Regions from separate parts of the Streptomyces sp. NPDC085944 genome, predicted to be linked through region 2. Evidence: riboswitches for the same ligand, from Rfam matches in the RefSeq annotation. Region 2 holds a riboswitch; each other region holds the start of a gene.

Region 1 (7,198 bases), on a different contig from region 2:
ACCGGCTGGTGCGCCGCGACCGTACGGCCGTGGCCGCAGGGTTCGGCCTGCTGCGCCTCGCCGGAGCCCCCTCCCTGGGGTGGCTGGACGTGAAGACGTCGGGCGACGTCGAGGTGCCGGTCATCGAGACCGCCGTCGACGAGGAGCTGGCCCGGTTCGCCGAGGAGGGCCCCACGGCCGAGGAGATGGAGCGCGCCCAGGCCCAGCTCGAGCGGGAGTGGCTGGACCGCCTGGGCACGGTGGCCGGCCGTGCCGACGAACTGTGCCGGTACGCCGTCCTGTTCGGCGACCCGCAGCTCGCCCTCACCGCCGTGCAGCGGGTGCTGGAGGTGACCGCGGAGGAGGTCCAGGAGGTCGCCAAGGCCCGCCTGCGTCCCGACAACCGCGCGGTGCTCGTCTACGAGCCCACCGCCCCGGCCGACGAGACCGACGCCGACCCGACCGACGCCACCGACGAGAACGAGGAGGCGGCCAAGTGACCGAGCTCGCCACCATGGACTTCCACGCACAGCCGCAGGCCGGCGAGCCCAAGCCGTGGGCCTTTCCGGCCCCCGAGCGCGGCAGCCTCGACAACGGACTCACCGTGCTGCGCTGCCACCGCCCAGGCCAGCAGGTCGTCGCCGTCGAGGTGCTCCTGGACGCGCCCCTGGACGCCGAGCCGGCCGGTCTCGACGGCGTCGCCACCATCATGGCGCGCGCCTTCTCCGAGGGCACCGACAAGCACTCCGCCGAGGACTTCGCCGCCGAGCTGGAGCGCTGCGGCGCCACCCTCGACGCGCACGCCGACCACCCGGGTGTCCGGCTGAGCCTGGAGGTCCCCGCCTCGCGCCTCGCCAAGGCGCTCGGCCTGCTCGCCGACGCCCTCAGGGCGCCCGCCTTCGCGGACGGCGAGGTCGAACGGCTGGTGCGCAACCGGCTCGACGAGATCCCGCACGAGCTGGCCAACCCCTCCCGCCGCGCCGCGAAGGAACTCTCCAAGGAGCTGTTCCCGGCCGACTCGCGCATGTCGCGCCCGCGCCAGGGCACCGAGGAGACCGTCGCGGCCGTCGACTCGGCCGCCGTACGCGCCTTCTACGAGCGGCACGTCCGCCCCGCCACGGCCACCGCCGTGGTCGTCGGCGACCTCACCGGCGTCGACCTGGACGCGCTGCTCGGCGACACCCTGGGCGCGTGGACCGGTCCGGCCGCAGAGCCGCGCCCCGTGCCCCCGGTGACCGCCGACGACCGGGGCAGGGTCGTCATCGTGGACCGTCCCGGCGCCGTCCAGACGCAGCTGCTGATCGGCCGCACCGGCGCCGACCGGCACGACCGCGTGTGGCCCGCGCAGGTGCTCGGCACGTACTGCCTCGGCGGCACCCTCACCTCGCGCCTGGACCGCGTCCTGCGCGAGGAGAAGGGATACACCTACGGCGTACGGGCGTTCGGCCAGGTCCTGCGGTCCGCGCCGGACGGGACGGGCGCCGCGATGCTCGCCATCAGCGGCTCCGTCGACACCCCCAACACCGGTCCCGCCCTGGAAGACCTGTGGACGGTGCTGCGCAAGCTCGCCGCGGAGGGGCTCACCGACGCCGAGCGCGACGTGGCCGTGCAGAACCTGGTGGGTGTGGCGCCGCTCAAGTACGAGACGGCGGCGGCCGTGGCGGACACGCTCGCCGACCAGGTCGAGCAGCACCTGCCCGACGACTTCCAGGCGACGCTCTACCGTCAACTCGCCGCCACGGGCACCGTGGAGGCCACGGCGGCGGTCGTGAACGCCTTCCCGGTGGACCGCCTCGTGACGGTCCTCGTCGGCGACGCGGCGCAGATCAAGGAGCCCGTCGAGGCCCTCGGCATCGGTGAAGTCACCGTGGTGGCGGCCGAGTAGCGGCAGGCGCGTGCGGTGGCCCTGGTGACCGGAGTGTCACCAGGGCCGCCGTATGTCCCAATTGGGGGAGTGGCTGCCTGTCTGCCCTGTGGCGTGCGCTACAAAAAGCCTGTTGCGTTTGAGGATTGAACACAGCCGCGTTTAGCGTCTTCCGGGCTGTTCGTCAGGCAGTGCGCCGCACCCGCGGCACCGGACAGTCATCGCCGAGTCCCCGTACGGCGCGAGCCAGGGGAGCCGGGGACCCACCGCAGTCCCTGGGGTGAATCGGACGCCCGCGCGCGCAGCGAGGGGGTCCGTAGGAGACCTTCCACCTCCGAACCCGTCAGCTAACCCGGTAGGCGAGAGGGAAGGAAAGGACAAGCCTCTACATGGCGTTCACGCGCGCCACCGGGAAGCACCGCCGTCCCAGTCGGGTGCACCGCACCACCGCCCGTGCGGCGGGAGTCGCGGCCCTCGCCACCACCGGCGTCGTCGGCACCCTCGCGGCTCCGGCGCTCGCCGCCGAGCCCGAGGTGGAGCAGAGCGGACTCACCCCGGTCGTCACCATCGGCGACTCCATAGCCGACGAGATCGACGCCCAGGCCGTCGCCCAGAAGCAGGCGGCCGTGGACGCCGCCGCCCGCGAGGCGGCCCGGGAAGCGGCCCGCGAGCGGGCGGCCGAGGCGGCCAAGGAGGCGCGCGAGGCCAAGGAACGCGCCGCGCGGGAGGCGGAGCGCAAGCGCCTCAACACCTTCGTCACGCCGATCACCGCCTCCTACGTCTCCACCGCGTACCGGGCCGGCAGCTCCCTGTGGTCCTCCGGCAGTCACACCGGCATCGACTTCCACGCCGCCGGCGGCACCTCCGTGCACGCGGTCGGCGTCGGCACCGTCGTCGAGGCCGGCTGGGGCGGTGCGTACGGCAACCAGGTCGTCATCAAGATGCACGACGGCACGTACACGCAGTACGGGCACCTGTCCTCCATCGGCGTCTCGGTCGGTCAGTCGGTCGGGCCCGGGCAGCAGATCGGCCTCTCCGGCGCCACCGGCAACGTCACCGGACCGCACCTGCACTTCGAGGCACGCACGAGCCCCGAATACGGCTCGGACATGGACCCCGTCGCCTACCTCCGCTCGCACGGCGTGAACGTCTGACGGCCGCGTCAGAAAAGCCCCGCCTCCTTGAGTCGGGGCTTTTCGCATTCCATATTCGCTTGATTGGCCTAGAGTCGCTGAACATGCGTCCATCGTCGACGTTTCAGGGATCGAGGCGGAGGTCGGTCATGCGTATTCCGGCGCATTCTGTGTGCACGGCGATCCGGGACGACATCGTCGCCGGTGTCCACGGACGCGGGAGCCGGCTCACCGAGGAAATCCTCGCCCGCCGCTACGGCGTCTCGCGCGTCCCCGTGCGCGAGGCCCTGCGCACGCTGGAGGCGGAGGGCTTCGTGGTGACCCGGCGGCACGCGGGCGCCTGCGTCGCGGAACCGACCGAGCAGGAGGCCGCCGACCTGCTGGAGACCCGCGCCCTCCTGGAGCCGCTCGGTGCCTCCCGGGCTGCCCGGCGGCGCACCGAGGCCCACCTCAAGGTGTTGCGCGGCCTGGTCAGGCTGGGGCAGGAGCGGGCCAGGCAGGGCGGCGGGGAGGATCTGCGCCCGCTGGGCGGCTGGTTCCACGAGACCCTCGCCCGGGCGGCGGGCAGCCCCTCCCTGGCCGCACTCCTGACCCAACTGCGCCACAAGATCGCCTGGATGTACGTCCAGGAGGCCCCCGCCGGACCCGTGCAGCACTGGGCGGAGTGCGGCGCGATCGTCGACGCGGTGGCCCGGGGCGACGGTGAACGCGCCCGGGCGCTCATGACGCTGCACACCGAACGGTCGGCGTCGGCATACCGGCTGCGGTTCGCCTCCGGCGGCGGGCGGACGGAGTGCGTGAGGAATGCGCAACAATCCGTACACACGGCGGTGCTGCCGAAGTAACACGAGTGCCGTACAAAGAGGCGGGGAATTCAAGGACCGCTTTTCCGGTGCTCGGAACGGAAAAGGTGAAAGGCCCGCCGGGCGATACCGGCGGGCCTTTCGGTGCTGCTGCTCCCTGGTCCGTCAGACGGTCTCGGGAAGCTCCTCGAGCCCCTCGGCGACCAGCTTCGCCAGCCGGTCCAGGGCGGCCTCGGCGTCCTCGGCGTCGGAGGCGAGGACGATCTCCTCGCCACCCTGGGCGCCGAGGCCGAGGACGGCCAGCATGGAGGCCGCGTTGACGGGGGACCCGTCGGCCTTGGCGATCGTCACCGGGACGCCTGTGGCCGTGGCGGCTCGGACGAAGATGGAGGCGGGGCGGGCGTGGAGACCCTCGGCCCAGCCGACGTTGACGCGGCGCTCAGCCATGTGATGCTGCCCTTCAGGTGTTCAGAGGGGTTGGAGTTGTCTAGACCAGGTTGTCTAGACCAGTTTCCCACATCGTGAAGCAAGGCGGGACGACCGCGTGTGCCGTCCCGTGCGGTGCCCGGACCGCGGCCTCGGTCCGGGATTCCGTTGTCCACAGACTGCCCCGCGCCGTTGTCGTACGCGAGCCGTAGTCTGGGGCCCATGCAGACCTCGTCGGACCGGCACGAGTACCCCGCCCACTGGGAAGCCGACGTGGTGCTGCGCGACGGCGGCACCGCGCGCGTCCGCCCCATCACCGTTGATGACGCCGAGCGCCTGGTCAGCTTCTACGAGCAGGTCTCCGACGAGTCGAAGTACTACCGCTTCTTCGCGCCGTACCCTCGCCTGTCCGCCAAGGACGTCCACCGCTTCACGCACCACGACTTTGTGGACCGGGTGGGACTCGCGGCCACCATCGGCGGCGAGTTCATCGCCACCGTACGCTACGACCGGATCGGCGCCGGCGGAACACCCGCCACCGCACCGGCCGACGAGGCCGAGGTCGCCTTTCTCGTCCAGGACGCCCACCAGGGACGCGGCGTCGCCTCCGCCCTCCTGGAGCACATCGCCGCCGTCGCCCGCGAGCGCGGCATCCGCCGCTTCGCCGCCGAGGTGCTGCCCGCCAACACCAAGATGATCAAAGTCTTCATGGACGCCGGGTACACCCAGAAGCGGAGCTTCGAGGACGGCGTGGTCCGCCTGGAGTTCGGTCTCGAACCCACCGACCGCTCGCTCGCCGTGCAGTACGGGCGCGAGCAGCGCGCGGAGGCCCGTTCCGTCCAGCGGCTGCTGCAGCCCGGCTCGGTCGCGGTCGTCGGCACCGGCCGCACCCCGGGCGGCGTCGGCCGCAGCATCCTCGACAACATCCGCGACGCCGGCTACACGGGCCGTCTGTACGCCGTGAACAGGGCGTTTCCCGAGGAGCAGAAGACACTCGACGGGGTCACGGCGTGCCGCTCCGTGCGCGACATCGACGGACCCGTCGACCTCGCCGTCGTCACCGTGCCCGCCGCGCGCGTCCCCGACGTCGTCACCGAGTGCGGCGAGCACGGCGTGCAGGGCCTCGTGGTGATCTCCGCCGGGTACGCCGACAGCGGCCCCGAAGGCCGTGAGCGCCAGCGGGCCCTCGTGCGCCAGGCGCGCACCTACGGCATGCGGATCATCGGGCCCAATGCCTTCGGAATCGTCAACACCTCCCCGGACGTGCGGCTCAACGCCTCCCTCGCCCCCGAGATGCCGCGCCCCGGCCGGATCGGCCTGTTCGCCCAGTCCGGCGCCATCGGCATCGCCCTGCTCTCCCGGCTGCACCGGCGTGGCGGCGGGGTCACCGGCCACACCGGCGTCTCCACCTTCGTCTCCTCCGGCAACCGCGCCGACGTCTCGGGCAACGACGTCCTGCAGTACTGGTACGACGACCCGGACACCGACGTCGCGCTGATGTACCTGGAGTCCATCGGCAACCCGCGCAAGTTCACCCGCCTCGCCCGACGGACCGCCGCGGTCAAGCCCCTGGTCGTCGTGCAGGGCGCCCGGCACGGCGGCGTGGCACCCCAGGGACACGCCGTACGGGCGACACGGCTGCCGCACGCGACGGTCTCCGCGCTGCTGCGCCAGGCCGGCGTGATCCGGGTCGACACCATCACGGAGCTGGTCGACGCGGGGCTGCTCCTCGCCCGCCAGCCGCTGCCGACCGGACCGCGGGTGGCCATCCTGGGCAACTCCGAGTCCCTGGGACTGCTCACGTACGACGCGTGCCTCTCCGAGGGACTGCGCCCGCAGCCCCCGCTGGACCTGACGACCGCCGCGTCGGCCGACGACTTCCACGCCGCCCTGGCCGGGGCCCTGGCCGACGGCACCTGCGACGCCGTCGTGGTGACCGCGATCCCCACGGTGGGGGAGGGGGCCGCCGGGGACGCCGCACTGGCCGAGGCGCTGCGCTCGGCGGCTGCCGCGGTCCCCACCAAGCCGGTCCTCGTGGTCCACGTGGAGCTGGGCGGCCTGGCGCAGGCCCTGTCGGCGGCGACAAGCACCGCCCCCCAGGCCGGCTCCGCCCCGACCGCCGCCCCGGCTGCGCCGGGCACCGCAGCCCAGTCCGCTCCGGGCACCGCCGCGCAGGCCGCCCCGGGTGCCCCTTCCGACGCGGCTGCGGGCAGCGCCGCCGGTCCCGCCCCGGCCGCACCGGGTCCCGCCGCCGATGACGCTCCGGGTGTCGCCTCTCACACTGGGCCGGGGGCCGCGTCTCAGGCCGACCCCGGCACCGCCTCTCAGACTGCGCCGGGCCCCGTCGCCGATTCCGCTCCGGGCACTCCTGCCGCCGCTCGGGGCGCCGCCCCACAGGAAGCGCCAGGCGCCCCTCAGGCCGCTCCGGGCCTCGCCTCACCGGCAGCTCCGCCCCGTGGGGAGGCTCCGAACCCTGCCGCCGAGACCGCTCCAGGAGCCCCTCCGGCTGCGGCTCCGGGCCCCGCCGCCGAGACCGCTCCGGGCGCGCGTTCCGAGGCGGCTTCCCGCAGCCCCGCACGGGGCGCTGCGCGCAGCGCCCCCCACGCCGCTCCCGGCGGGGCCGCTGCGGCTCCCTCCGGTTCGTCCGCGGCCTCGCCCCGAGTGCCGCCCGCCGTCCCGGCGCCGGCAGGAGCCCACCTGATTCCCGCCTACCCCGCAGCCGAGCGAGCCGTCCGCGCGCTCGGTGAGGCCGTCGCCTACGCCCAGTGGCGGCGCGAGGCCGCCGACCCCGGCAAGGTGCCCGAGTACGAGGACATCGACGAGAAGGGCGCCGCCGAGCAGATCGCCGGCCTCCTCGCGCGCGGACAGGGGCTCACCCTCGGCGACCGGGAGACCTGCGACCTGCTCGGCAGGTACGGCGTCCACGTCCACCGCGCCCTGCCCGCCCCCACCCCCGACGACGCCGCGGCCGCCGCGCGGACCCTCGGCTACCC
Region 2 (7,198 bases):
GACTGTCTTCTGCTGGTCTTCCTGTTGAGTCGCGGCCGGAGCGGCCGGAGCGGCCGGCGTGGTCTGCGTGGCTGCGTGGTCGGCGATGCGGGCGTGGTCGGCGTGGTCGGTTCACTGCCGGCGGGCGGCGGCGTCGGCCTTGTCGACCCCGTCCCACACGTTGCGGTACCAGGGGCGGTCGGCGGCGCCTGCTTGGGCACGGGTCTGCTCGGCCGCGTCCGGGTCCACGACGACGAACCCCGTCTCCCCCGGCATCACGTAGTGCAGCCGCAGCCGGATCTGCTGCTCGGCGTAGGCGTCGTCCTGCCAGCGCGCCCTGAGGTCGCGCAGGTCCTCGACCCGCTGCCGGGTCTCCCGCTGCTCCTGCTCGAGGTCGGCGATCTCGGCCCGCTGGGCGACGTACTGCCGGATCGGGTAGGCGAGGGCCACGACGAGCGAGCAGAGCACCATCGCGAGCAGCGCGGCCCGGCCGGTCAGCCGGGAGCGCCGGGCCTGGCGCTTGGTCTGCGAGCGGTAGACCCGGGCCGCGGTCTGCTCCCCGATGATCCGGATCCTGGTCGCGGTGGAGAAACGGTCCCGGTCCTTCACGGCCATCTGGTCTCCGCCTCCCGTGCACGCGCGTACGTCCCCGCACACGGTACGGGACCGGATACGGGGACGTACGTACGACGCTGCCTCTTACGGGGCCTTACCGGGTGGCGCTCAGCCCTTGAACCGCGGGAACGCGCTGCGGCCGGCGTACACCGCGGCGTCGTCGAGGATCTCCTCGATGCGCAGCAGCTGGTTGTACTTGGCGACGCGCTCGGAGCGGGCCGGGGCGCCGGTCTTGATCTGGCCGCAGTTGGTGGCGACGGCCAGGTCGGCGATGGTGACGTCCTCGGTCTCGCCGGAGCGGTGGGACATCATGCACTTGAAGCCGTTGCGCTGGGCCAGCTCGACGGCGTCCAGGGTCTCGGTCAGCGAACCGATCTGGTTGACCTTGACCAGCAGGGCGTTGGCCGAGTTCTCCTCGATGCCGCGGGCCAGGCGCTCCGGGTTGGTGACGAACAGGTCGTCGCCGACGAGCTGGACCTTGTCGCCGAGCTTGGCGGTGATGGTCTTCCAGCCGTCCCAGTCGTCCTCGAACAGCGGGTCCTCGATGGAGACCAGCGGGTACGCCTCGACCAGCTCGGCGTAGTACTCGGTCATCTCGGCGGCCGTGCGGGTCTTGCCCTCGAAGGCGTAGGAGCCGTCCTTGTAGAACTCGGACGCGGCGACGTCGAGCGCGAGGGCGATCTGCTCGCCGGGGGTGTAGCCGGCCTCCTTGATCGCCTCGAGGATGAGGTCGAGGGCCTCGCGGTTGGAGCCGAGGTTCGGGGCGAAGCCGCCCTCGTCGCCGAGGCCGGTGGCCAGGCCCTTGTTCTTCAGGACCTTCTTGAGGGTGTGGTAGACCTCGGCGCCCCAGCGCAGGGCCTCGGAGAAGGACTCCGCGCCGATCGGAGCGATCATGAACTCCTGGATGTCCACGTTGGAGTCGGCGTGCGAGCCGCCGTTCAGGATGTTCATCATCGGCACCGGCAGCAGGTGCGCGTTCGGACCGCCCAGGTAGCGGAAGAGCGGCAGGTCGCTGGCCTCGGAGGCGGCGTGGGCGACGGCGAGGGAGACGCCGAGGATGGCGTTGGCGCCGAGCGAGCCCTTGTTGTCGGTGGCGTCCAGGTCGAACATGGCCTGGTCGATCAGGCGCTGCTCGGTGGCGTCGTAGCCGACCAGCTCCGGGCCGATCTGCTCGATGACGGCCAGGACGGCCTTCTCGACACCCTTGCCGAGGTAACGGCCCGGGTCGCCGTCACGCAGTTCGATGGCCTCGAAGGCACCGGTGGAGGCGCCGGACGGAACGGCGGCACGCCCCGTGCTGCCGTCGTCGAGGCCGACCTCGACCTCGACCGTGGGGTTGCCTCGGGAGTCCAGGATTTCCCGGGCTACGACGACGTCGATGGACGGCACGAGCATCTCCTTCTTCAATGTGACGCTTCGGTGTGACGCGCGGGCCCCGCGGGACCGCGGCGGCTCTGCGGGACCGAGCCTAACCGGCTCCGGGCGATCGGCCAGCCGATCGCCCACCCGCTGGACAGAACCGAGAGTAAATTGTTTCCGAACGAAACAAAGGCGGAATGTGAAAATCCCGCCCCGGTGCGTACGGGGGAACACGCACCGGGGCGGGAGTCGCGGGGGCCGCCGCTCCTTACTTCAGGTGCAGCTGCTGGCCCGGGTAGATCAGGTCGGCGTCGTCGACGATGTCGTCGTTCAGCTTGAACAGCTTCTGCCAGCCACCCTTGACGTCGTGGTCCGCGGCGATCGAGCTGAGGGTGTCGCCCTTGACGACCTTGTACTCGCCGTCGCCCTTCTCGACCTTCTTGCCGGTCGGGGTGGTGACGGTCTTCTTGGCGGGCTTCTCGGCCTTCGGCTCGGCGGCCGGACGCTCGGAGGAGCGGGAGGCCTTCTGCTCGGTGGAGCGCTCGGCGGTGGAGCCGCCGCTCTGGCTCTGCGAGCTCTCGGAGCTGCCGGAGCCGCTGTCCTGCGAACCGCCGCCGGTGTACGCGGCGCCCGACAGGCCGGTGCCGCAGACCGGCCAGGCACCCTTGCCCTGGCCCGCGAGGACCTTCTCGGCGATCTCGATCTGCTGGGCCTTGCTCGCCCGGTCGGCGGTGGAGGCGTACTGCGTACCGCCGTAGGCGGCCCAGGTGGAGGCGGAGAACTGCAGACCGCCGTAGTAACCGTTGCCGGTGTTGATGGACCAGTTGCCGCCGGACTCGCACTGGGCGACGGCGTCCCACTCGGACGCGGTGGCGGCGGAGGCGTTGCCGGCCGCCATCAGCGGGGCGGCGACGGCGGCACCGGTCACGCCGGCGACGGCGATGACACGGGTGGCCTTGGACGGACGACGGTGCTTGCCCTTGCCGGAAAACAGCATGGTTGATCCCCTCACCGACGCCTGCGAGGTGAGCTGTCGGGTTCGGGCCGGTTGAGTTGCCCGGCCGGGTTCCTCACGGAACTCGGCTTCACCCCTAGCCGCTCCGGCTCAACTGCCCGGTGCGGCACTTACCTTGGGTCCCCCGCTCCTGCCTGCGGCGCTTGACGCGACGACTGTTCCCGTACGGCCGCTGGCAGGATTCGGCGTTGCGGCTGTCGGGGCCCGCGGTGGCGAGCGGTCATGACCGTAGACACGTGCTCCGCGGATTTTCAAAGACGATCACGGCTTCTGAGACCTATCTCTCACGAGATCCAAAAGGGACATACGGTCTCTAACCGTGACGCGAACTCCCCCTACTTTTCGCCCGATTCGCCCGTGACCGTGAGCGTCTGACCGGGGAGGATGTGGTCCGGGTCGGCGCCGACGACGGTCTCGTTCTCGGCGTAGAGCGCACGCCACCCGCCGTCGAGGTCAAGGGAGTCGGCGATGGCCCAGAGGTTGTCGCCGGAGCGGACGGTGTACGAGCCGTCCTCGACCTCTCGCGGTCCACCGTCGCGCGAGGCGTGCCGTCCCGCCGCCTCGCCCCCGCGAGCCTCGTCCGCGGCGGCCTCGTCCGCGCTGTCGCCACGGTGCCGGCCGGAGCCGGACGAGCCCTCGGCGCCCTGCCGTTCGGCCACGACGCCGGAGTCGGATTCGGTGGATGTGTCCGACTTGATGGAGGAACCCTCGTCACTTGACGAGCCCTCGGAGGAGGTGTCGGACGACGGGGAAGAAGAGGGCGAAGGGGACGAAGAGGGCGCCCCGGACGTCGATTCGGTAGCCCCGCCCGCGTCGGCCGAGTCGGCCCTTCCGGACGACCGCGAGGACTCGGACGACCTGGACGACTCGGGCGACTGCGACGACTCGGGCGCTTCGGTGGTCGTGGGAGCGGCCGACGACTCGGAACCGTCCGTCTTCCCCGAGGCGTCCGAACCCTCCGACACCCCGTCACCGGACGCGTCCGAGCCGCTCGTGGCGCCCGAGTCGTCGCCGAGGCCGGCGAGGAGGCCGCAGGTCGGCCAGGCGGCGATGCCCTGGTCCGCGTGCATCTTCTCGGCGATCCGTATCTGCTGGGAGCGGCTGGCCTGGTCGGCACTGGGCGCGTAGTCGAGGCCGCCGTACCGCTCCCAGGCGTCCTGGGACAGCTGCAGGCCGCCGTAGTACCCGTTGCCGCTGTTCTGGCTCCAGGCACCGCCGGTCTCGCACTCGGCCACCTGGTCCCAGGTCCCCGAGCCGGCCGCGTGGGCCCCGGTGGCGCCGAGCAGCGGGATCGCGATGGCGGAGCCGGTCACTCCGGCGGCGACGACCAGGGCGGGAGCCTGGCGGGGGCGACGGTGACGACCGTTCCCGGAGAGCATGCGACGACCTTTCACGAGACGACGGGGACCACGCGGCGGATGACGCTCGACACCACGTTGATCCGTGAACGTATAGGGAGATCATCACTAGTCACAAGTTCATGCCGCGCAGATCACGTGAAGATCACAGAGTTGAGCGCGTGTCACGTTTGAACGACTCGGACGCGATGGTCCCCGTGACTTCGAATGGCGGCGCTTGCGGTTCGCACCGCACCGGCGTGGCCACCCCGCGCCGGTTCAGCTCTTCCATGAGTACAGGCCAGAAGCCTGTTCTGAACCAGGAGTTCTGCCGTTCTTCGGCGAGCTGCCACGGCCCGTACCCCTCGGGGAACTCGTCCCGGAGACAGCCTGTACGCAGCCGGTGCAGAGCACCGTTCAACTGCGTACGGGTGTCGACGGTTCCGCGAGCGAACTGGCGGCGCGCGAAGCAGGAGACCATGAGTTCTTCGACAACTGGCCATTCCGACTCCGCCACGGTGACGGGAACCGGTGTGCCGGTGCGCTCATGCCACTCCGTCACCTTGCACTTGACCCCGGAACGCCTCCTCACCGCTCCGAGCGGCTTCACCTCGATGTCCAAGAGATCGATCAGCAGTCTCATCCCGGCTGTTTCTGCCTGGTGTGGAGACTGCGCAGACAAACTGAGAAATCTCTCCTTGTCGTCCATGTCCTGACGAGTCGGTTCTCCTCTGTCGGCCCGGGAACTGGGAGCATCCGCTCCCGTTACGGTCGTACCGTGAATGTTCCGAGCGCCGCCCCCGAACTCTTCACCTGGGAGTTCGCCACCGACCCCTATCCGGCTTACGCCTGGCTGCGTGAGCACTCCCCCGTCCACTGGACGAAACTGCCCAGCGGAGTCGAGGCATGGCTGGTGACCCGATACGGCGACGCGCGTGAGGCTCTCGCCGACGGTCGACTGTCCAAGAACCCCGAGCATCACGCCGAGGACGCCGGCGGGAAGAGCAAGACCGGGATTCCCGGTGAGCGCAGCGCCAACCTCATGACCCATCTGCTCAACATCGACCCCCCGGACCACACGCGTCTGCGCCGCCTCGTCTCCAAGGCCTTCACTCCACGACGCATCGCGGAATTTGCCCCTCGGGTACAGCAGTTGGCGGACGGCCTCATCGACGATTTCGCCTCCCGGGGCGAGGCGGACCTCATCCACGACTTCGCCTTCCCTCTGCCCATCTACGCGATCTGCGACCTGTTGGGTGTCCCTCGGGAGGATCAGAACGATCTCCGGGACTGGGCAGGCATGATGATCCGCCACGGCGGAGGACAGCGCGGTGGCGTGGCCCGCTCCGTCAAGAGGATTCGCGCCTACCTCGCCGAACTGATCCACCGGAAGCGCGACGACCTCGGTGAGGACTTGATCTCGGGTCTGATCCGGGCCTCCGACCACGGCGAGCACCTCACCGAGAACGAGGCCGCGGCGATGTGCTTCGTCCTTTTGTTCGCCGGTTTCGAGACCACCATCAACCTCATCGGTAATGGCGTGTACACGCTCATGCAGCACCCTCGGGAGCGGGCTCGCTTGCAGGAAGCCATTCAGCGGGGCGATACGGCGTTGTTGGACAGCGGCGTCGAAGAACTGCTCCGCTACGACGGCCCCGTGGAACTGGCCACCTGGCGCTTCGCCACGGAGCCACTCGTCATCGGGCGACAACGCGTCGCCCAGGGTGACCCAGTACTCGTCGTGCTCGCTGCCGCAAACCGTGACCCGGCACGCTTCGCCGGACCGGACGCCCTCGACCTGAACCGCCGCGACAACCAGCACCTGGGGTACGGACACGGCATCCACTACTGTCTTGGCGCGCCTCTCGCCCGTCTGGAAGGCCGCACGGCTCTGGAGACCCTGCTACGGCGTCTCCCGGATCTCGAGCTGGCGGCCGACCCCGGCGACCTGCGCTGGCGGGGCGGGCTCATCATGCGCGGGCTCCGTGACCTCCCGGTACGGTTCACCGCTGTCTGACCGGCTCAGACTCCACCCTCGACCGCCCTGATGGCGTCCCGGTAGGTGCGGGCCGCCGCTCTCAGGGCCGCCTCCGGGTCGGTGCCCTCGGTCTCGGCGCGGGCGGCGAGGGCGAGCAGTTCGTAGCCGATGCCCTCGCCGGAGGGCAGGGGGACGTCGAGGCCGGCGGTGCGGACGCGGGAGTGGAGCTTGGCGGCGAGGGCGAGGCCGGGCTGGCCGAGGGGGACGCCTTCGGTGACCGAGGTGCGCTGCTTCTCGGCGGCCTTGGTGCGCAGCCAGTGCTCCCGGACCTCCTCGGGGGTGTCGGCCGTCTCGTCGCCGAAGACGTGCGGGTGGCGGTGGACGAGTTTGTCGACGATGGTGCCGGCCACGTCGTCGACGGAGAACGGGGCGTCCGGGTCCTCCTCCGCGATGCGGGCGTGGAAGACGACCTGGAGGAGCACGTCGCCCAGCTCCTCGCGCAGTTCGTCGCGGTCGCCGTCCTCGATGGCCTCGACGAGTTCGTACGCCTCCTCGATGGCGTACTTGGCCAGGCCCTTGTGGGTGCGCTGCGAGGACCACGGGCATTCCAGGCGGATGCGGTCCATGACCTGGACGAGGTCGAGCAGGCGGGCGCCCGGGAGGTCGTAGGAGGCGGGGAGCAGCTCGAGCTCGGGCATCCGGATGCGCCCGGAGCCGGCGAGGCGGGCGAGTCCGTCGGTGAGCGCGGGGTCGCCCTCGCCGGTGGCGACGACCACGGCGGTGCGGCCGCCGGCGCAGGCGTCCACCAGTTCCTCGGCGGTGGGGGCCGCCTCGTCCACCCGTATGCCGGCCTCGCGCAGGTAGGGCAGCTGCGGGTGGGCGCCGTCGGCGCACAGGACGCGGTCGGCGGTGCGC
Region 3 (7,198 bases), on a different contig from region 2:
TCGACGCCTTCGCCTCCACCGACGCCCCTCCGGTCGACGAGGACCTCGACCGCCTCACCCAGCGCGAGCGCGAGGTACTGCGCCTGATCGCCCGCGGCTACGCGTACAAGGAGATCGCCAAGCAGCTCTACATCTCGGTCAAGACGGTCGAGTCCCACGTCTCGGCGGTCCTGCGCAAACTCCAGCTGTCCAACCGCCACGAGCTGACCCGCTGGGCGACGGCACGCCGGCTGGTGTGACGGTCCTGCGGCGCGGCGTCTCACACCACCCGCGCAGCCCCCGCGAACGGCATCTCGTCGACCGGGGCGACGCGGACCGGGGCCGACGGGTTCGGGGCGTGGATCATCCGGCCGTTGCCGACGTAGATGCCGACGTGGCTGATGCCCGAGTAGAAGAAGACCAGGTCGCCCGGGAGCAGCTCGGACCGTGAGACGCGGCGGCCCGCGTCGATCTGCGCGTACGTCGTGCGGGGGAGGGAGACCCCTGCGGCGCGGTAGGCGGCCTGGGTGAGGCCCGAGCAGTCGAAGGCGTTCGGGCCGGTCGCGCCCCACACGTAGGGGCTGCCGAGCTTCTGGTAGGCGTAGGCGACGGCCGCCGCCGCGCGGGAGTTGGGCGCCTGGGCGGAGGCCGACGGGCCCTCCCTGGGGCCGGAAGAAGAGGCGCGGGAGGCGTGTTCCCCTGTTCCCGTGCCGACGCCGGCGCGCTCCTCGGCGGTCAGCCGGGAGAGCAGGCGGCGGGCCTTTGCCAGCTTGCCGGTGACGGTCTCGCGGTGACGTTTCAGCTCGGCCCGGCGTGACCTCAGCGAGGTCACCTCGATGCGGGCGGCGCCACGTAGTTGCTCGATGTCGCGCAGTTCCTTGCGTACGCGCCCCACCTCGGCCCGCTGCCGGCTGCCCGCCCGCTCGGCGAAGGCGGCGCCGTCGAGATACCGGTCCGGGTCGGAGGAGAGCGCCAGTTGCAGCGCCGGGTCCAGGCCGCCGCTGCGGTACTGCGCCGCCGCGACCGAACCCAGCGCCTGGCGGGCCGAGTTCAGCCGGTCCTCCTTGCGGGCGGCCTCGTCCCGCAGTTCCTCCAGGCGCTGTTCGGCGGCGTCCGCCTTCTCCTTCGCGCCGTTGTACTTCTCCGTGGCCACCTCGGCCTCCTGGTAGAGCTTGTCCACCTTGGCCCTGACCTGCGCCGCCGTCGGCTGCGGATCTGCGTGCACGGTCCCGCCCAGGCCCGTCGCGGTGGCCGCCCCCGCAAGGGTGATCGTGGCCGCCGTCCGGGCTCTGCCGCCGCCCTTCGCGCGCTGTCGCGGCCTGCGGTGCGTTCCCACCTGCGATCCACGTCCTTCCGTACGACTCGACCCGGCCCGCGCCGGGTCGGCGCCGGTTCGCTCCGGCTGCCTGGGCCAGGACGCTAGGCGCGTCGGTAACGGTCCGGTGACGGGATGCGCGGAAGTGGCGGGAGGGGATCGGGTGGCGACCGTATGTGATCACCGATCGCTCCGGAGGCCGTCTTCTTCACGCTGGGTGATGACCGATAGGACGGATCCGGAGGCGGGCGGGGGACGGGAGCTGTTATGGGGCGCCCGGGCGGGCGGGGCGGGCCGGTGTCCGGGCGCGTTCGGGCGCTCATTAGGCTCCGGCCTCATGGACGTACTCATCCACATCTTCGTCGGCCTGCACATCATCGGTATCGCCGCGCTCCTCGGCGGCTTCCTGACCCAGATGAAGGCGATGGGCCGGGGCGCGGCCCGGTTCACCCCCGCCATGCTGCACGGCGCGCTGACGATGCTGGTCACCGGTGCCGTCCTGATCGGCCTCAACCAGGCCCAGGACTACTCCGTGGACAACGTCAAGATGGGCGTCAAGCTCGCCGTGCTGATCGTGATCCTCGGCCTGGTCTACGTGAAGCGCGACGAGGACAAGGTGGAAAAGCCGCTGTTCGGCCTGGTGGGCGGGCTGACCCTGGTGAACGTCTTCATCGCGGTGCTGTGGACCTGACTGCCGCCCCGGAGCCCGCTGCCAGGGACCGCAGCCCGGAGCGGGCCCGGACGACCGCCCCCGTGGCGACCACCAGCCAACCGGCCACTGCGATCCACAGCAGCGCCCGGCCGGGGGCGTCCAGCCACGGCACGTCGACGGCGGCGGCCACCGACAGTGTCGCCGCCGCCGTCATGCCGAGCGGGAAGACCGTCGACCAGCGGCGTACGTCGTAGCCGAGGCGCGGCCAGGCGATCTCGGCGGCCAGCAGCACGGCGTACCAGGCGAGGTCGAGGGCGAGCAGGAAGACGGTCAGGTCGTGCAGGACGGCCTGGTCGTCGGCGTTCCACAGGTACATGCCGGTCCCGGCCGCCGCGAGCAGCTTGGCCCCGGCGAGGGCCGAGATGGCGAGCGCGCCGCCCGCCACCCACTGGTCCCCGGAGCCCCGGGCCACCTGCCGCAGGTCGAAGCGGAACAGCGCGATCAGATAGAGCACGATCCCCAGCCAGAACGGCACCAGCGCCGCGTGCGCCAGCCAGGGCGTCGAGGTGGCCGCGGACAGCGTCGCGGCGAGCACGGCGAGGCCCTCCGTCGCCACGCAGCCCAGGAACACCGCCCCGGGCATCCTCCGCCCCCAGTGCCGCACCACCACGAGCAGCAGCCACGGCCACAGCACCGCCGCCAGCACCAGCAGCACCGCCGCCAGCAGCGACCAGCCCAGCAGCGAGAAACGGGTGCCGACCACGGTCGTCGCGGCGACGGCCGTCAGCGCGCCCGGCGTCCCCGCCCGCTCGATCCACCGCGGCCGGTGGGCGAACAGCAGGTAGACGAAGTTCGCGGCCAGTATCAGCCAGGCGACACAGGCCAGGGCCAGGGCGATCCGGGACAGGACCTCGCGGCCCGTCAGATGCAGGGCGACCGACACGATGCCGGTCGCCATCACCGCGGCCCCGGCCGCCGGTGGACGCCGCGCCAGCCAGGTGCGCAGCGCGGAGGGGTGGTGGGTGGCCGATGGCATGGCCACGATGGTAGAGAACCCTGCTGGTCAGGCGGGGCGCACCACGCTGTAGATGGACGACTCGCCGTCGTAGAAGATGGATTCCTCGCGGACGTACGCGCCCGGCTTCGGGGCGTGGATCATCATGCCGTCGCCGATGTACAGGCCGACGTGGCTGATGTCGTCGTAGAAGAAGACCAGGTCACCGGGTTGTGCCTGGGAGACGGGGACGGTCGTGCCGGCGTTGACCTGGTCGTAGGTGACGCGCGGCAGCGTCACGCCCGCGGCCTTCCAGGCGGCCTGGGTGAGGCCCGAGCAGTCGTAGGAGTCGGGGCCCGTGGCGCCCCAGACGTACGGCTTGCCGATCTGGGCGCGGGCGAAGGCGATCGCCTTGTCGGCCTTGGTGCCGGTCGAGGTGCCCGGCGTCGACGAGCCCGAGGAGTCCGACGAACCGGTGCCGCCGGAGGTTCCCGCGGATCCGGAGCCGCTCTCCTGCTGCTGGGCGGCCTCCTCCTGCCGCTTGCGCTCGGCCGCCTCCTCCGCCTGCTGTTTCGCCAGCTCGGCGGCTTTGCGGGCGGCCTCCTGCTGCTTCTTCTTCTCGATCGCCGCCAGCCGGGCCTTCTCCTCGGCGGTCAGCTCCGACAGCAGCTCGCGCGCGGTGGCGAGCTTCTGCTGGACGGTCGACTTGGCCGTCTTGAGGTCGTTCTGCGACTCGGTGAGGGTCTCGAGGCTCTCGGTGGCCTCCCGGCGCTTCTTCATCGTCTCGGACTGCTGGGTGACGTAGTCGTCCACGGCACTCTTCTGCCGCCCGGTGAGCCGGTCCATCAGCTGGTTCTGGTCGAAGTAGTCCTGCGGCGAGTCCGCGAGCAGCAGGGTCGCGGTCTCCGGGACCGAGGCGCCCGTGCGGTACTGGGCGGAGGCGAAGGAGCCCAGCTCCGCGCGCGCGTCGTTGAGGTTCTGGGTGCGCTTGGCGACGTCGTCGAGGAGACCGTCGACCTTCTTGCGCTGCTTGGTGGTCTTCTCCTTGGCCGCGTTGTACTTCTCGGTCGCCGCCCCGGCCTGGCGGTACAGGTCGTCGACCTTCTTCTCGACCTCCTCGAGGGTCGGCCGGTCGTCCGACGGCGTGGCATTGGCCGTCTGGGACAGCAGGGCGACGGAGGTGAGGGCCGCGGTGGCGAGGGCCGGGGTCCGTATGCCCGCGACGCGGGGACCGGTGGGACGCGACTTGCGGTGCGACGCCAAGGGAGGCGACTCCTTCCAGTGCTCCGCCTACCGGGTTAGCTGTCGGGTTCGGGCGGTGTGGCGGGGAAGGGTTGCCCTACGGCGGACCGTCCTCTCGTCTCGGCGAGGGCGGTGCGGCCGATTCACCCCAAGGTCTCGGTGGGTCCCCGGCTCCGGGTGCCGTGCGGGCAGACCGGACTCGGCGGAGGCCGCGCGGCCCGGCGAGGTTCGCCGGAGGGGGTCGAGCGGCCTGCCCCGCACCGTAGCCAACTCGTGTGGCCGCTGTGAAGGTTGGCGGGTGATATGCCCGATACGTTTTCGTGACCTTTCGCGAGGTGCCTCCGAGGCGATAGCCGGCGTCACTCTTCGTGGTTCCCCTGGTCGCAGGGCGTGTCCGCGCCGGTGGTGGTGGTCATTTTCCGGGGCGGCACCGGGTTGTCGGTGCGGCACCCTAGACTCGGAGAGCGATGAGCAGCCTCTTTGACGACAACTTCCTGGCGAGCCTCCAGACCCCTCGGGGTCACGAGGAGGAACCCCCGCCGCCGCCCGAGGGCGATCACGGACCGGAGCCGGTTCCGCACGATCTGTTCGGCGGGAAGTTCGACGTGCCTCCGGACCGGGACACCCACTACCGGGACGGCGCCCCGCGCCCCGCCCTGGACGCCGCGGCGCTCCTGGAGGGGCTGAACGAGAACCAGAGGGCCGCCGTCGTCCACTCCGGCTCCCCGCTGCTCATCGTGGCCGGTGCCGGCTCCGGCAAGACCCGCGTGCTCACCCACCGCATCGCCCACCTGCTGGCCGAGCGGCACGTCCACCCCGGGCAGATCCTCGCGATCACCTTCACCAACAAGGCCGCGGGCGAGATGAAGGAGCGCGTGGAGCAGCTCGTCGGCCCGCGCGCCAACGCGATGTGGGTGATGACCTTCCACAGCGCGTGCGTGCGCATCCTGCGCCGCGAGTCGAAGAAGCTCGGCTTCACCTCGTCCTTCTCGATCTACGACGCCGCCGACTCCAAGCGGCTCATGGCGCTGGTCTGCCGCGACCTGGACCTGGACCCCAAGCGCTTCCCGCCGAAGTCGTTCAGCGCGAAGATCAGCAACCTGAAGAACGAGCTGATCGACGAGGAGGACTTCGCCGCCCAGGCGGCCGACGGCTTCGAGAAGACCCTCGCCCAGGCCTACGCCATGTACCAGGCACGGCTGCGCGAGGCCAACGCCCTCGACTTCGACGACCTGATCATGACGACGGTCAACCTGCTGCGCGCCTTCCCGGACGTCGCCGAGCACTACCGCCGCCGCTTCCGGCACGTCCTGGTCGACGAGTACCAGGACACCAACCACGCCCAGTACGCCCTGGTGCGCGAACTGGTCGGCGGGGCCTCGGAGCACCCCGTCGACGTGCCGCCGGAGGCCGAGGTGCCGCCCGCCGAGCTGTGCGTGGTGGGCGACGCCGATCAGTCGATCTACGCCTTCCGCGGCGCCACCATCCGCAACATCCTCCAGTTCGAGGAGGACTACCCGGACGCGACGACGATCCTGCTCGAGCAGAACTACCGCTCCACGCAGACCATCCTCAGCGCCGCCAACGCGGTCATCGAGCGCAACGAGTCCCGCCGCCCCAAGAACCTGTGGACCAACCAGGGCAGCGGCGCGCAGATCACCGGGTACGTCGCCGACACCGAGCACGACGAGGCGCAGTTCGTCGCCGACGAGATAGACCGCCTCACCGACGCGGGCGAGGCCAAGGCCGGCGACGTCGCGGTCTTCTACCGGACCAACGCGCAGTCCCGTGTCTTCGAAGAGGTCTTCATCCGCACCGGTCTGCCCTACAAGGTCGTCGGCGGCGTCCGCTTCTACGAGCGCAAGGAGGTCCGGGACGTCCTGGCCTACCTGCGGGTGCTGGCCAACCCGGAGGACTCGGTGCCGCTGCGCCGCATCCTCAACGTCCCCAAGCGCGGCATCGGCGACCGCGCGGAGGCGATGATCGACGCCCTCTCCCAGCGCGAGAAGATCAGCTTCCCGCAGGCGCTGAGGCGCGTCGACGAGGCGTACGGCATGGCCGCGCGCTCCGCGAACGCCGTCAAGCGGTTCAACACGCTCATGGAGGACCTCCGTACGATCGTCGAGTCCGGCGCCGGACCGGCGACCGTCCTGGAGGCGATTCTCGAACGCACCGGGTACCTGGCGGAGTTGCAGGCCTCCACCGACCCGCAGGACGAGACCCGCATCGAGAACCTGCAGGAACTCGCGGCCGTAGCCCTGGAGTTCGAGCAGGAGCGGGCCGAGGGCGAGGAGGCCGGGACCCTGGCCGACTTCCTGGAGAAGGTCGCGCTCGTCGCGGACTCCGACCAGATCCCCGACGAGGAGGACGGCGACGGCGTCGTCACCCTGATGACCCTGCACACCGCCAAGGGCCTGGAGTTCCCGGTCGTCTTCCTCACCGGCATGGAGGACGGCGTGTTCCCGCACATGCGCGCCCTCGGCCAGGCCAAGGAGCTGGAGGAGGAACGCCGCCTCGCCTACGTCGGCATCACCCGGGCTCGCGAACGCCTCTACCTGACCCGGTCGACGCTGCGCAGCGCCTGGGGTCAGCCGTCGTACAACCCGCCCTCGCGGTTCCTGGAGGAGATCCCGGCGCTCCACCTGGAGTGGAAGCGCACCGGGGCGAACGGACCCGCGCCCTCCGCGCCGGTCTCGGGTGTGGCGGCCTCGCTGTCCTCGTCCCGTTCCCGCTCCTCGGCGTCGGGCGCGTCCGGCTTCGCCACCCGCCGGTCGGCCGGCGCCGAGCAGCCGACGGTCTCGCTGGCGGTCGGCGACCGCGTCACGCACGACCAGTTCGGGCTGGGCACGGTGGTCGGGGTCAAGGGCACCGGGTCCAACGCCGAGGCGACCATCGACTTCGGGGACACCAAGCCGAAGCGGCTGCTGCTGCGGTACGCGCCGGTGGATAAGCTCTGAGGACGTGCCGCGGGGCGGTGCGGTGAGGCTCCGGGCGCCTGCCCGGGCCGGCTGTCACC

What was found. A riboswitch is a leader RNA that binds a small molecule or an ion and turns the genes downstream of it on or off. The one in region 2 is predicted to bind cyclic di-AMP.
Positions count from the first base shown of each region.
Region 1: another riboswitch for cyclic di-AMP. It lies ahead of AB0P07_RS29550 (M23 family metallopeptidase); the one in region 2 lies ahead of rpfA (resuscitation-promoting factor protein RpfA).
Region 3: another riboswitch for cyclic di-AMP. It lies ahead of AB0P07_RS01970 (NlpC/P60 family protein); the one in region 2 lies ahead of rpfA (resuscitation-promoting factor protein RpfA).

Region 1 is NZ_JBFBJX010000018.1:25,948-33,145, reverse strand. Features, by position in the region: gene AB0P07_RS29560 (pitrilysin family protein) at 1-479, shown strand, start outside; gene AB0P07_RS29555 (pitrilysin family protein) at 476-1,864, shown strand; cyclic di-AMP (ydaO/yuaA leader) riboswitch at 2,056-2,220, shown strand; gene AB0P07_RS29550 (M23 family metallopeptidase) at 2,233-2,997, shown strand; gene AB0P07_RS29545 (GntR family transcriptional regulator) at 3,126-3,821, shown strand; gene AB0P07_RS29540 (HPr family phosphocarrier protein) at 3,945-4,226, opposite strand; gene AB0P07_RS29535 (GNAT family N-acetyltransferase) at 4,428-7,198, shown strand, end outside.
Region 2 is NZ_JBFBJX010000019.1:44,518-51,715, reverse strand. Features, by position in the region: gene divIC (cell division protein DivIC) at 112-594, opposite strand; gene eno (phosphopyruvate hydratase) at 703-1,983, opposite strand; gene rpfA (resuscitation-promoting factor protein RpfA) at 2,222-2,950, opposite strand; cyclic di-AMP (ydaO/yuaA leader) riboswitch at 2,954-3,120, opposite strand; gene AB0P07_RS30225 (transglycosylase family protein) at 3,304-4,347, opposite strand; gene AB0P07_RS30220 (transposase) at 4,472-5,014, opposite strand; gene AB0P07_RS30215 (cytochrome P450) at 5,084-6,322, shown strand; gene AB0P07_RS30210 (nucleoside triphosphate pyrophosphohydrolase) at 6,328-7,198, opposite strand, start outside.
Region 3 is NZ_JBFBJX010000001.1:388,223-395,420, forward strand. Features, by position in the region: gene AB0P07_RS01950 (response regulator transcription factor) at 1-239, shown strand, start outside; gene AB0P07_RS01955 (NlpC/P60 family protein) at 260-1,315, opposite strand; gene AB0P07_RS01960 (hypothetical protein) at 1,632-1,985, shown strand; gene AB0P07_RS01965 (tellurite resistance/C4-dicarboxylate transporter family protein) at 1,963-2,982, opposite strand; gene AB0P07_RS01970 (NlpC/P60 family protein) at 3,010-4,203, opposite strand; cyclic di-AMP (ydaO/yuaA leader) riboswitch at 4,211-4,397, opposite strand; gene pcrA (DNA helicase PcrA) at 4,650-7,139, shown strand.